One region of the Streptomyces sp. NPDC049813 genome, then DNA from elsewhere that is predicted to be linked to it. Evidence: riboswitches for the same ligand, from Rfam matches in the RefSeq annotation. Region 1 holds a riboswitch; the other holds the start of a gene.
What was found. A riboswitch is a leader RNA that binds a small molecule or an ion and turns the genes downstream of it on or off. The one in region 1 is predicted to bind glycine.
Positions count from the first base shown of each region.

Region 2: it holds a riboswitch for glycine, as region 1 does, so the genes downstream of both, gcvT (glycine cleavage system aminomethyltransferase GcvT) here and gcvP (aminomethyl-transferring glycine dehydrogenase) in region 1, are expected to answer to the same signal.

Region 1 is NZ_JBITLI010000028.1:30,255-34,660, reverse strand. Features, by position in the region: gene ACIBW6_RS34555 (MerR family transcriptional regulator) at 1-26, shown strand, start outside; gene ACIBW6_RS34550 (DNA polymerase IV) at 73-1,455, shown strand; gene ACIBW6_RS34545 (PRC-barrel domain-containing protein) at 1,504-1,902, opposite strand; glycine riboswitch at 2,017-2,111, shown strand; gene gcvP (aminomethyl-transferring glycine dehydrogenase) at 2,295-4,406, shown strand, end outside.
Region 2 is NZ_JBITLI010000013.1:221,364-225,769, forward strand. Features, by position in the region: gene ACIBW6_RS25665 (enhanced serine sensitivity protein SseB C-terminal domain-containing protein) at 1-392, opposite strand, end outside; gene ACIBW6_RS25670 (enhanced serine sensitivity protein SseB) at 508-1,284, opposite strand; gene ACIBW6_RS25675 (AAA family ATPase) at 1,334-1,996, opposite strand; glycine riboswitch at 2,132-2,231, shown strand; gene gcvT (glycine cleavage system aminomethyltransferase GcvT) at 2,402-3,514, shown strand; gene gcvH (glycine cleavage system protein GcvH) at 3,579-3,956, shown strand; gene glyA (serine hydroxymethyltransferase) at 3,963-4,406, shown strand, end outside.

The DNA.
Region 1 (4,406 bases):
CGAGGCGGCGCAACCGCGCCGGGTGAGCGCCGCGCGGCCGGGTTGTCAGTGGCGTAGGGCAGCATCGGTGGGGTGAGGAACGGTCCGACGATTCTGCATCTCGACATGGACGCCTTCTACGCCTCGGCGGAGCAGGCGGCCAAGCCGAGCCTGCGCGGGAAGGCGGTCGTCGTCGGCGGGCTCGGACCGCGAGGTGTCGTGGCGACCGCGTCGTACGAGGCGCGCAGGTTCGGGGTGCACTCGGCGATGCCGATGGGCCAGGCGCGGCGGCTCGCCCCCCATGCGGCGTACCTCGTGCCGCGGTTCCGGCTGTACCGGGAGATCAGCGAGCAGGTGATGGGGCTGCTGCGGGGGCTCTCGCCGCTGGTGGAGCCGCTGAGCCTGGACGAGGCGTTCGTCGATCTGGAGGCCGGTGAGGTGGCCTGGGACGAGGCGTCCGCGGAGGCCGTGGGGCACCGGCTGCGGGCGGACATCCGGCGGGTGACCGGCCTGACCGGGTCCGTGGGGCTCGCCGCCTCCAAGATGCTGGCGAAGATCGCGTCGGAGGAGGCCAAGCCGGACGGTCTCGTGCTGATCCGGCCGGGGACCGAGCGGGGGCTGCTCGGGCCGAAGTCCGTGCGCATCCTGCCCGGGGTCGGGCCGGCCACCGGGGACCACCTGCGGCGGGCCGGGATCCTCACGGTCGCGGAGATCGCCGGGGCGGGCGAGGACGAGCTGGTGCGGCTGCTGGGGAAGTCGCACGGGGCGCACCTGTACGCGATGGCGCTGGCCCACGACGACCGGCCCGTCGTCGCCGAGCGGGACTCCAAGTCGGTCTCGGTCGAGGACACGTACGACGTGGACATCCACGAGCGGGTGCGGGTCCGTGCGGAGGTCCAGCGGCTGGCCGACCGCTGCGTGGAGCGGCTGCGGGCGGCCGAGCGGTCGGGGCGGACCGTGGTCCTCAAGGTGCGGCGCTACGACTTCTCCACTCTGACGCGCTCCGAGACGCTGCGTGGGCCCACGGACGACCCGGGAGTGGTGCGGGAGGCCGCCGCGCGGCTGCTGGAGTCCGTCGACACGACCGGCGGGGTGCGGCTGCTCGGGGTCGGGGTGAGCGGCCTCGCCGACTACACGCAGGAGGACCTCTTCGCGCAGGCCGCAGCCGCGGAGGAGGACCGGCCCGCGGGGGAGGCCGTCGGGGCGGGGGAGGAGCCGGTCGCGGCCGTCGAGGTGGCCGCCGAGCCGGTGCCCGAGCGGCGGTGGATGGCGGGGCACGATGTCCGCCATGCCGAATACGGGCCGGGGTGGGTGCAGGGCAGCGGGCTCGGGCGGGTGACCGTGCGGTTCGAGACGCCGTACGCGGCGGGGCCCGGGCGGGTGCGGACGTTTCTCGTCGATGATCCGTCGCTGGAACCCGGGGAGCCCTTGCCGCTGGTCGAACCGGGCGCCGGCCGCGGCGAGGCGGAGGCGTAGAGCAGGTGCGGGCGCCGCTGACACGGGGCTCCGCCCCGGACCCGCTCCTCAATCGCCGGAGGGGCTCGGCTCGGTCGGCTCCGTGCCCGCGATGCGGCCGAACAGGACGTCGGGTGTCTCCGGTGCCCCCGGGGACGGCAGGGCCAGGCCGTAGTGGTGGTAGAGCTGGAGCTCCTGCTCGGGCGAGAGGTGGCGGCCCACGCCGAAATCGGGGGAGTCCTTGACCAGGGCGCGTTCGAAGGGGACGCGGAGGGTGCCGTCGACCAGTTCGCTGGGGGCCAGCGGGATGAAGGCGTCGCGGCTGAAGAGGCCGGTGCGTATCGCCGCCCACTCCGGTACACCCGTGGCGTCGTCGAGGTAGACCTCGTCGATCGTGCCGAGTCTGCTTCCGGTGCGGTCGAACGCCTTGCGGCCGATCAAGGTGCGCGGATCGATGTCGGTCTGCACGGGCCCTCCCGGAGGTCGCAACTCGTTTGTAAGCACTACGAAAGAGCACATTGGGGAAGGCGGCCACTCGAGGGATTCCCCGATGACGCCGCTGGTAGGCTGGCAAACGGCTGCTGACCCCGTGCGGGAGAGTCTCCGGAAGTCGTCGGAGGCGCCGAAGGAGCAAATCCTCCCCGGAATCTCTCAGGCCCCTGTACCGCACGGACGAGGTCACTCTGGAAAGCAGGGCGGGTGCACGTAGTCCGCCCTCACCGACGGTGAAAGCCGGCGCGCCGCGCGATCGTGCGGGCGGGCCGGTGAAGCTCTCAGGTTGAGATGACAGAGGGGGAGGCCGTCCGGGCACCCACGCCGTGGTGCCCCTCGCAGGTCGCACTGACCAGGAGGCCTCCGCAATGACCGCCAACCGTACTCCGCTCTCCGCGCTGGAGCAGGGCATCCCCTTCGAGCAGCGCCACATCGGTCCGGATGACGCCGCGCAGGCCAAGATGCTCGCGCAGGTCGGCTACGGCTCGCTCGACGAGCTGACGGCGGCCGCGGTGCCGGACGTGATCAAGAGCGCCGAGGCGCTGGAGCTGCCCGCCGCAAGGACCGAGGCCGAGGTCCTCGCCGAGCTGCGCGCCCTCGCCGACCGCAACGAGGTGCTCGGCTCGATGATCGGGCTCGGGTACTACGGGACGTTCACCCCGCCCGTCATCCTGCGCAACGTCATGGAGAACCCGTCCTGGTACACGGCCTACACGCCGTACCAGCCGGAGATCTCGCAGGGCCGCCTCGAAGCCCTGCTCAACTTCCAGACCATGGTCGCCGAGCTGACCGGGCTGCCGACCTCCGGCGCCTCCCTGCTCGACGAGGGCACCGCGGCCGCCGAGGCGATGGCGCTGTCGCGGCGCGTCGGCAAGGTCAAGGACGGCGTCTACCTCGTGGACGCCGACGCGCTGCCGCAGACCCGCGCGGTCATAGAGACCCGCGCCGAGCCGACCGGTGTGGAGATCGTCGTCGCCGACCTGGGCGACGGCATCCCCGCCGAGGTCGCCGAGCGCGGCGTCGTGGGCGTGCTCCTCCAGTACCCGGGCGCCTCCGGTGCCGTGCGGGACATCAAGCCCGTGATCGACCAGGCGCACGAGCTGGGCGCCGTCGTCACCGTCGCCGCCGACCTGCTCGCCCTCACGCTGCTGACCTCGCCCGGCGAGCTCGGCGCGGACATCGCCGTCGGCACCACCCAGCGCTTCGGCGTCCCGATGGGCTTCGGCGGCCCGCACGCCGGTTACATGGCCGTACGGGAGAAGTTCGCGCGGTCCCTGCCCGGGCGGCTCGTCGGCGTCTCCGTCGACGCCGACGGCAACAAGGCGTACCGCCTCGCCCTGCAGACGCGGGAGCAGCACATCCGTCGCGAGAAGGCGACGAGCAACATCTGCACGGCGCAGGTGCTCCTCGCCGTCATGGCCGGCATGTACGCCGTCTACCACGGGCCGGACGGCCTGCGCTCCATCGCGCGCCGCACCCACCGCTACGCCACGCTGCTCGCCGCCGGTCTGACCGCGGGCGGCGCCGAGGTCGTGCACGGGACGTACTTCGACACCGTGACGGTCCGGGTGCCGGGCACGGCCGCCCAGGTCGTCCGCGCCGCCCGGGAGGGCGGGGTGAACGTGCGCCTGGTCGACGCCGACCACGTGTCGGTCGCCTGCGACGAGACCACCACGCGTGACCGGCTCCACGTCGTGTGGAGCGCGTTCGGCGTCGAGGCCGACATCGAGGCGCTGGACGCCGCGACGGCGGACGTGCTCTCCGGTGCGGCGCTGCGCACCGACGAGATCCTGACGCACCCCGTCTTCCACCAGTACCGCTCCGAGACCGCGATGCTGCGTTACCTGCGCAGGCTCGCCGACCGCGACTACGCGCTCGACCGCGGCATGATCCCGCTGGGGTCCTGCACGATGAAGCTGAACGCGACGACGGAGATGGAGCCGGTCACCTGGCCCGAGTTCGGGCAGCTGCACCCCTTCGTGCCGGCCGAGCAGGCGCAGGGCTACCTCACGCTCATCACCGAGCTGGAGGAGCGGCTCGCCGAGGTCACCGGGTACGACAAGGTCTCGCTCCAGCCGAACGCGGGGTCGCAGGGCGAGCTGGCCGGGCTGCTGGCCGTGCGCGGCTACCACCGGGCCAACGGGGACGCGCAGCGGACCGTCTGCCTCATCCCGTCGTCGGCCCACGGCACGAACGCGGCGAGCGCCGTGATGGCCGGGATGAAGGTCGTCGTCGTGAAGACCGCCGACGACGGCGAGATCGACGTCGCGGACCTCCGCGCCAAGATCGAGCAGCACGCGGAGCAGCTCGCCGTCCTCATGATCACGTACCCGTCGACGCACGGCGTCTTCGAGGAGCACGTCGCCGACATCTGCGCCGCCGTGCACGACGCCGGCGGCCAGGTGTACGTCGACGGCGCGAACCTCAACGCGCTGGTGGGCCTGGCCAAGCCGGGGCACTTCGGCGGCGACGTGTCGCAC
Region 2 (4,406 bases), on a different contig from region 1:
TGCCGGTCGAGCCCGCCCGCGATCCGGCGCAGGTCGAGCCAGGGCACGCCCACCCCGCCGCCGGGCGCGTGCGGATTGAGCCACAGGCCGTAGTGGTCGGGGTAGAGGGTGCGGGCCGCGTCGACCCCGCCGACCACCTCGTAGGCGCGGGACCAGCCGGAGGCGGAGAGCTCCTGCGCGGAGGTGACGCAGGGGGCGTACGAGAAGCCGTCCACGTCCATCTGGCCGTACTGGGCGTCGGGCGAGCCGGCCTGGCCGTGCCAGAGCAGCATCCAGACCTGGCCGGTGGCGAGGGCCGCGAGGAGCTCCTCGTACGCGTCATAGCGCCCGGGGGTCACCTGGCGCAGCATGTGCTCGACCTGTCCGGCCGCGGCCGTGCCCGACGCACTCACCCGTAACCGCCCCTTCTGAACCTTTGTGTCCCGCACCTGGCCGGGGGCGATGCCGCCCGGTCACGTCATGAAACCAGCTTAAGCGGCGTTCCTGACACCGACTTGACGGACGGCGTCACCGTTCCCGTACATAGAACGGGCGGACGCGGGTGCGCAGGAAGTCGGCGACCGGGTCCTGCGTGACGTCGAGGAAGACCAGGTTCACCGGCCAGGCGGCCGGGGCCCGGCCGAGGGCGCGGCCCAGCGCGTCCAGCGGGAGGTCGCGCGCGGCGCCCTCCCACGCGGTGAGCCGGACCCCGACGAAGAGGGAGGGCGCCGCGTCCTCCACGGAGGCGAGGCAGCGGTGCGCACTGAGCACGGTGCCGGTCGCCTCGAACTCCTCGCGCACCGCCGCGAGGAAGTCGACCGGATCCTGCTGCCAGTCGGGTTCGCTGAGCACGACGCGGCCGCCGCTGCCCGGCCCGTCCAGCGGGCCGCGGCCGCCGCGGGCCAGTTCGGCGACGCCGGGCGGGGGCAGCGGGATGCCCACGGCGCCGTCCGGGTTGAGGGCGAGGCCGACCTGGGCGGGCAGGCCGCGCGCGAACTCGACGGCGGGGGCCACCGTGCAGCTCATCCGGCCGCCGGTGACCTGCATGAACTGCTGCTCGGAGCTGAACACGGGGACGTAGACCTGGCCGTCGATCTCCATGGTCGGCAGGTCGAGGTCGCGGCTGTCGGTGCTGCCGCCCCTGGGCAGGGGTATCCAGATCGGGCTGCGGCCGAGGACCTCGACGATGCGGCCGCCCGCGCCCGCGACGCCGACCGAGGCGGCGAGGACCTCCTCCAGCTCGTTCGCCGGCCAGCCCTGGACCGGATGGGGGTGCGCAGCCTCGTGAAATGCCGGGTGTTCCATAGCCGCCGACGATAACGCCTGGGGCCGCCCCGGCCGGGGTGCGGCCGGATCACTCCCGGAAGGCGATCCCGCCGAGCGCGTCGGTGGCCGCGCGGTCCAGGAGCACCGCCGATGCGATGCCGACGGGCAGCTCGCCCCGCTCCGTCGACGTCACCAGCGCGCCCACCGCCCGCCGGTGCCGGGCGAAGGCGTAGCGCGACACGCCCCGGCCCCGCTCCCGCTGGCCGGCGCGGGCCGTGTCCGGCGGCACGTCGAGGAGCAGCAGGTGGACGGCGGCGCCGCGGCGCCGGGCCGCGCGGGTCACCCAGCGGCGCACCCAGGCCTGGGTGCCGCAGTCGTGGACGACGACGCTGGCGCCGGAGCGCATCGCCCGGCGCAGGCCGGCGTAGTGCGCGACGCGGACCAGCGGCCGGTAGAGGACGTAGGGCACGGCGCGCGGCAGCCGGGCGGCCCAGCGCTCGCGGGTGTCCTGGGAGTCGACGCGCACGACCGTGACGGCCCGGCGCATCAGCGTGGACTTGCCGCTGCCGGGCAGTCCGGAGAGCACGACGAGGTCGCCGGCGGCGAAGGCGATGAGCCGCGGGGTGCGGCCGCTCCGCCCCCGCAGGTCCCGCACCGAACGCTGCCGGGGGACCCGGACCCGGGGCACCGCCGCGGCCGCGGCCGGTGCCGTCGTCGTGTACGCCCCCGCGATGGCCTTGCGCACCGTGATCGTCCTCCCCCTGCCGCCCACCCACCTCTTGCCCGCCAAGTGTAAAGAGAAGGTAATGCCCGCCGTGGGGTTTCCCCGTTCCGCGGGCATGCAATGATGTGCGCGCCGCAGGCACACAACCGCATACCGGCCGCTTGAATCCGCGCGGGAGAGTTCCGGACACGTAGGTGGACCCGGACGCCGAAGGAGCAAGTTCCTCCCTTGAATCTCTCAGGCCCCGTACCGCGCGGGCGAGGCACATCTGAAAAGCGGGCCTTCCGTCCAGTACGGCGGCCCCACCCAAGGTGCAAGCCGTGACCAGCAGTACGTGTGGTCGGGGCGAACCTCTCAGGTTCCGATGACAGATGGGGAGGCCTCCGCCACGGGGGACCCCTCGCCATCGCCGTCACGCCCGGGAGCACCGCCATGAGTACGCCTCGTACGACCGCCCTGGACGCCCTGCACCGCTCGCTGGGCGCCACCATGACCGACTTCGCGGGCTGGGACATGCCGCTGCGCTACGCCAGCGAGCGCGAGGAGCACCAGGCCGTGCGGACGCGGGCCGGGCTCTTCGACCTCTCCCACATGGGCGAGATCACGGTGACCGGCGCGGACGCGGCGACCCTGCTGAACTTCGCGCTGGTCGGCAACATCGCCACGGTCGGCGTGGGCCGCGCCCGCTACACGATGATCTGCCGGGCCGACGGCGGCATCCTCGACGACCTGATCGTCTACCGCCTCGCCGAGACCGTGTACATGGTCGTCGCCAACGCGGGCAACGCGCAGACCGTGCTCGACGCCCTGACCGAGCGCGCCGCCGGCTTCGACGCCGAGGTCCGCGACGACCGCGACGGGTACGCGCTGCTCGCCGTGCAGGGTCCGCACTCCGCCGCGATCGTGAAGTCCGTCACCGACGCCGACCTGGACGGGCTGAAGTACTACGCCGGGCTGCCCGGCACCGTCGCCGGGGTCGAGGCGCTCATCGCGCGCACCGGCTACACCGGCGAGGACGGCTTCGAGCTGTTCGTCGCGCCCGCCGACGCGGAGAAGCTCTGGCAGGCCCTGACCGAGGCGGGCGCCGAGTACGGCCTCGTCCCGTGCGGCCTGTCCTGCCGCGACACGCTGCGCCTGGAGGCGGGCATGCCGCTGTACGGGCACGAGCTGACCACGGAGCTGACGCCGTTCGACGCGGGGCTCGGCCGGGTCGTGAAGTTCGAGAAGGACGGCGACTTCGTGGGCCGCGAGGCCCTGGCGGCCGCCGCGGAGCGCGCCGAGAGCGCCCCGCCCCGCAAGCTCGTCGGCCTGATCGCCGAGGGCCGCCGCGTCCCGCGCGCGGGCATGCCGGTCGTCCACGGCGGACAGGTGATCGGCGAGGTCACCTCCGGCGCGCCCTCCCCGACCCTGGGCAAGCCCCTCGCCATGGCGTACGTGGACGCCGCGCACGCCGCGCCGGGTACGGCGGGTGTGGGCGTCGACATCCGCGGTACGCACGAGCCGTACGAGGTCGTGGCGCTGCCGTTCTACAAGCGCCAGAAGTGACGTGTCCGCACCCGCACTCCCCCACTGTCATCAGCACCCTCCCGCGTACAGGAGAATTCGCCTCATGAGCAACCCCCAGCAGCTGCGTTACAGCAAGGAGCACGAGTGGCTGTCGGCCGTCGAGGACGGCGTCGCCACGGTCGGCATCACGGAGCACGCGGCCAACGCGCTCGGTGACATCGTGTTCGTCCAGCTCCCCGAGGTCGGCGACAGCATCACCGCGGGCGAGACCTGCGGCGAGCTGGAGTCCACCAAGTCGGTCTCCGACCTGTACTCCCCGGTCTCGGGCGAGGTCACCGAGGCCAACCAGGACGTCGTCGACGACCCGTCGCTGGTGAACTCGGAGCCCTTCGAGGGCGGCTGGCTCTTCAAGGTCCGCGTCTCCGAGGAGCCGAAGGACCTGCTCTCCGCCGACGAGTACACCGAGTTCTCCGGGAGCTGACCCGATATGACCGACAAGTCCGCAATGAACCAGTCCCTGCACGAGCTCGACCCGGACGTGGCCGAGGCCGTCGACGCCGAGCTGCGCCGCCAGCAGTCGACCCTGGAAATGATCGCCTCGGAGAACTTCGCGCCGGTCGCCGTCATGGAGGCGCAGGGCTCGGTCCTCACCAACAAGTACGCCGAGGGCTACCCCGGCCGCCGCTACTACGGCGGCTGCGAGCACGTCGACGTCACCGAGCAGATCGCCATCGACCGGGTCAAGGAGCTGTTCGGCGCCGAGTACGCCAACGTGCAGCCGCACTCGGGCGCCTCCGCGAACCAGGCCGCCCTCTTCGCGCTCGCCAAGCCCGGCGACACGATCCTCGGCCTGGACCTGGCGCACGGCGGCCACCTGACGCACGGCATGCGGCTCAACTTCTCCGGCAAGCAGTTCGAGGTGGTCCCGTAC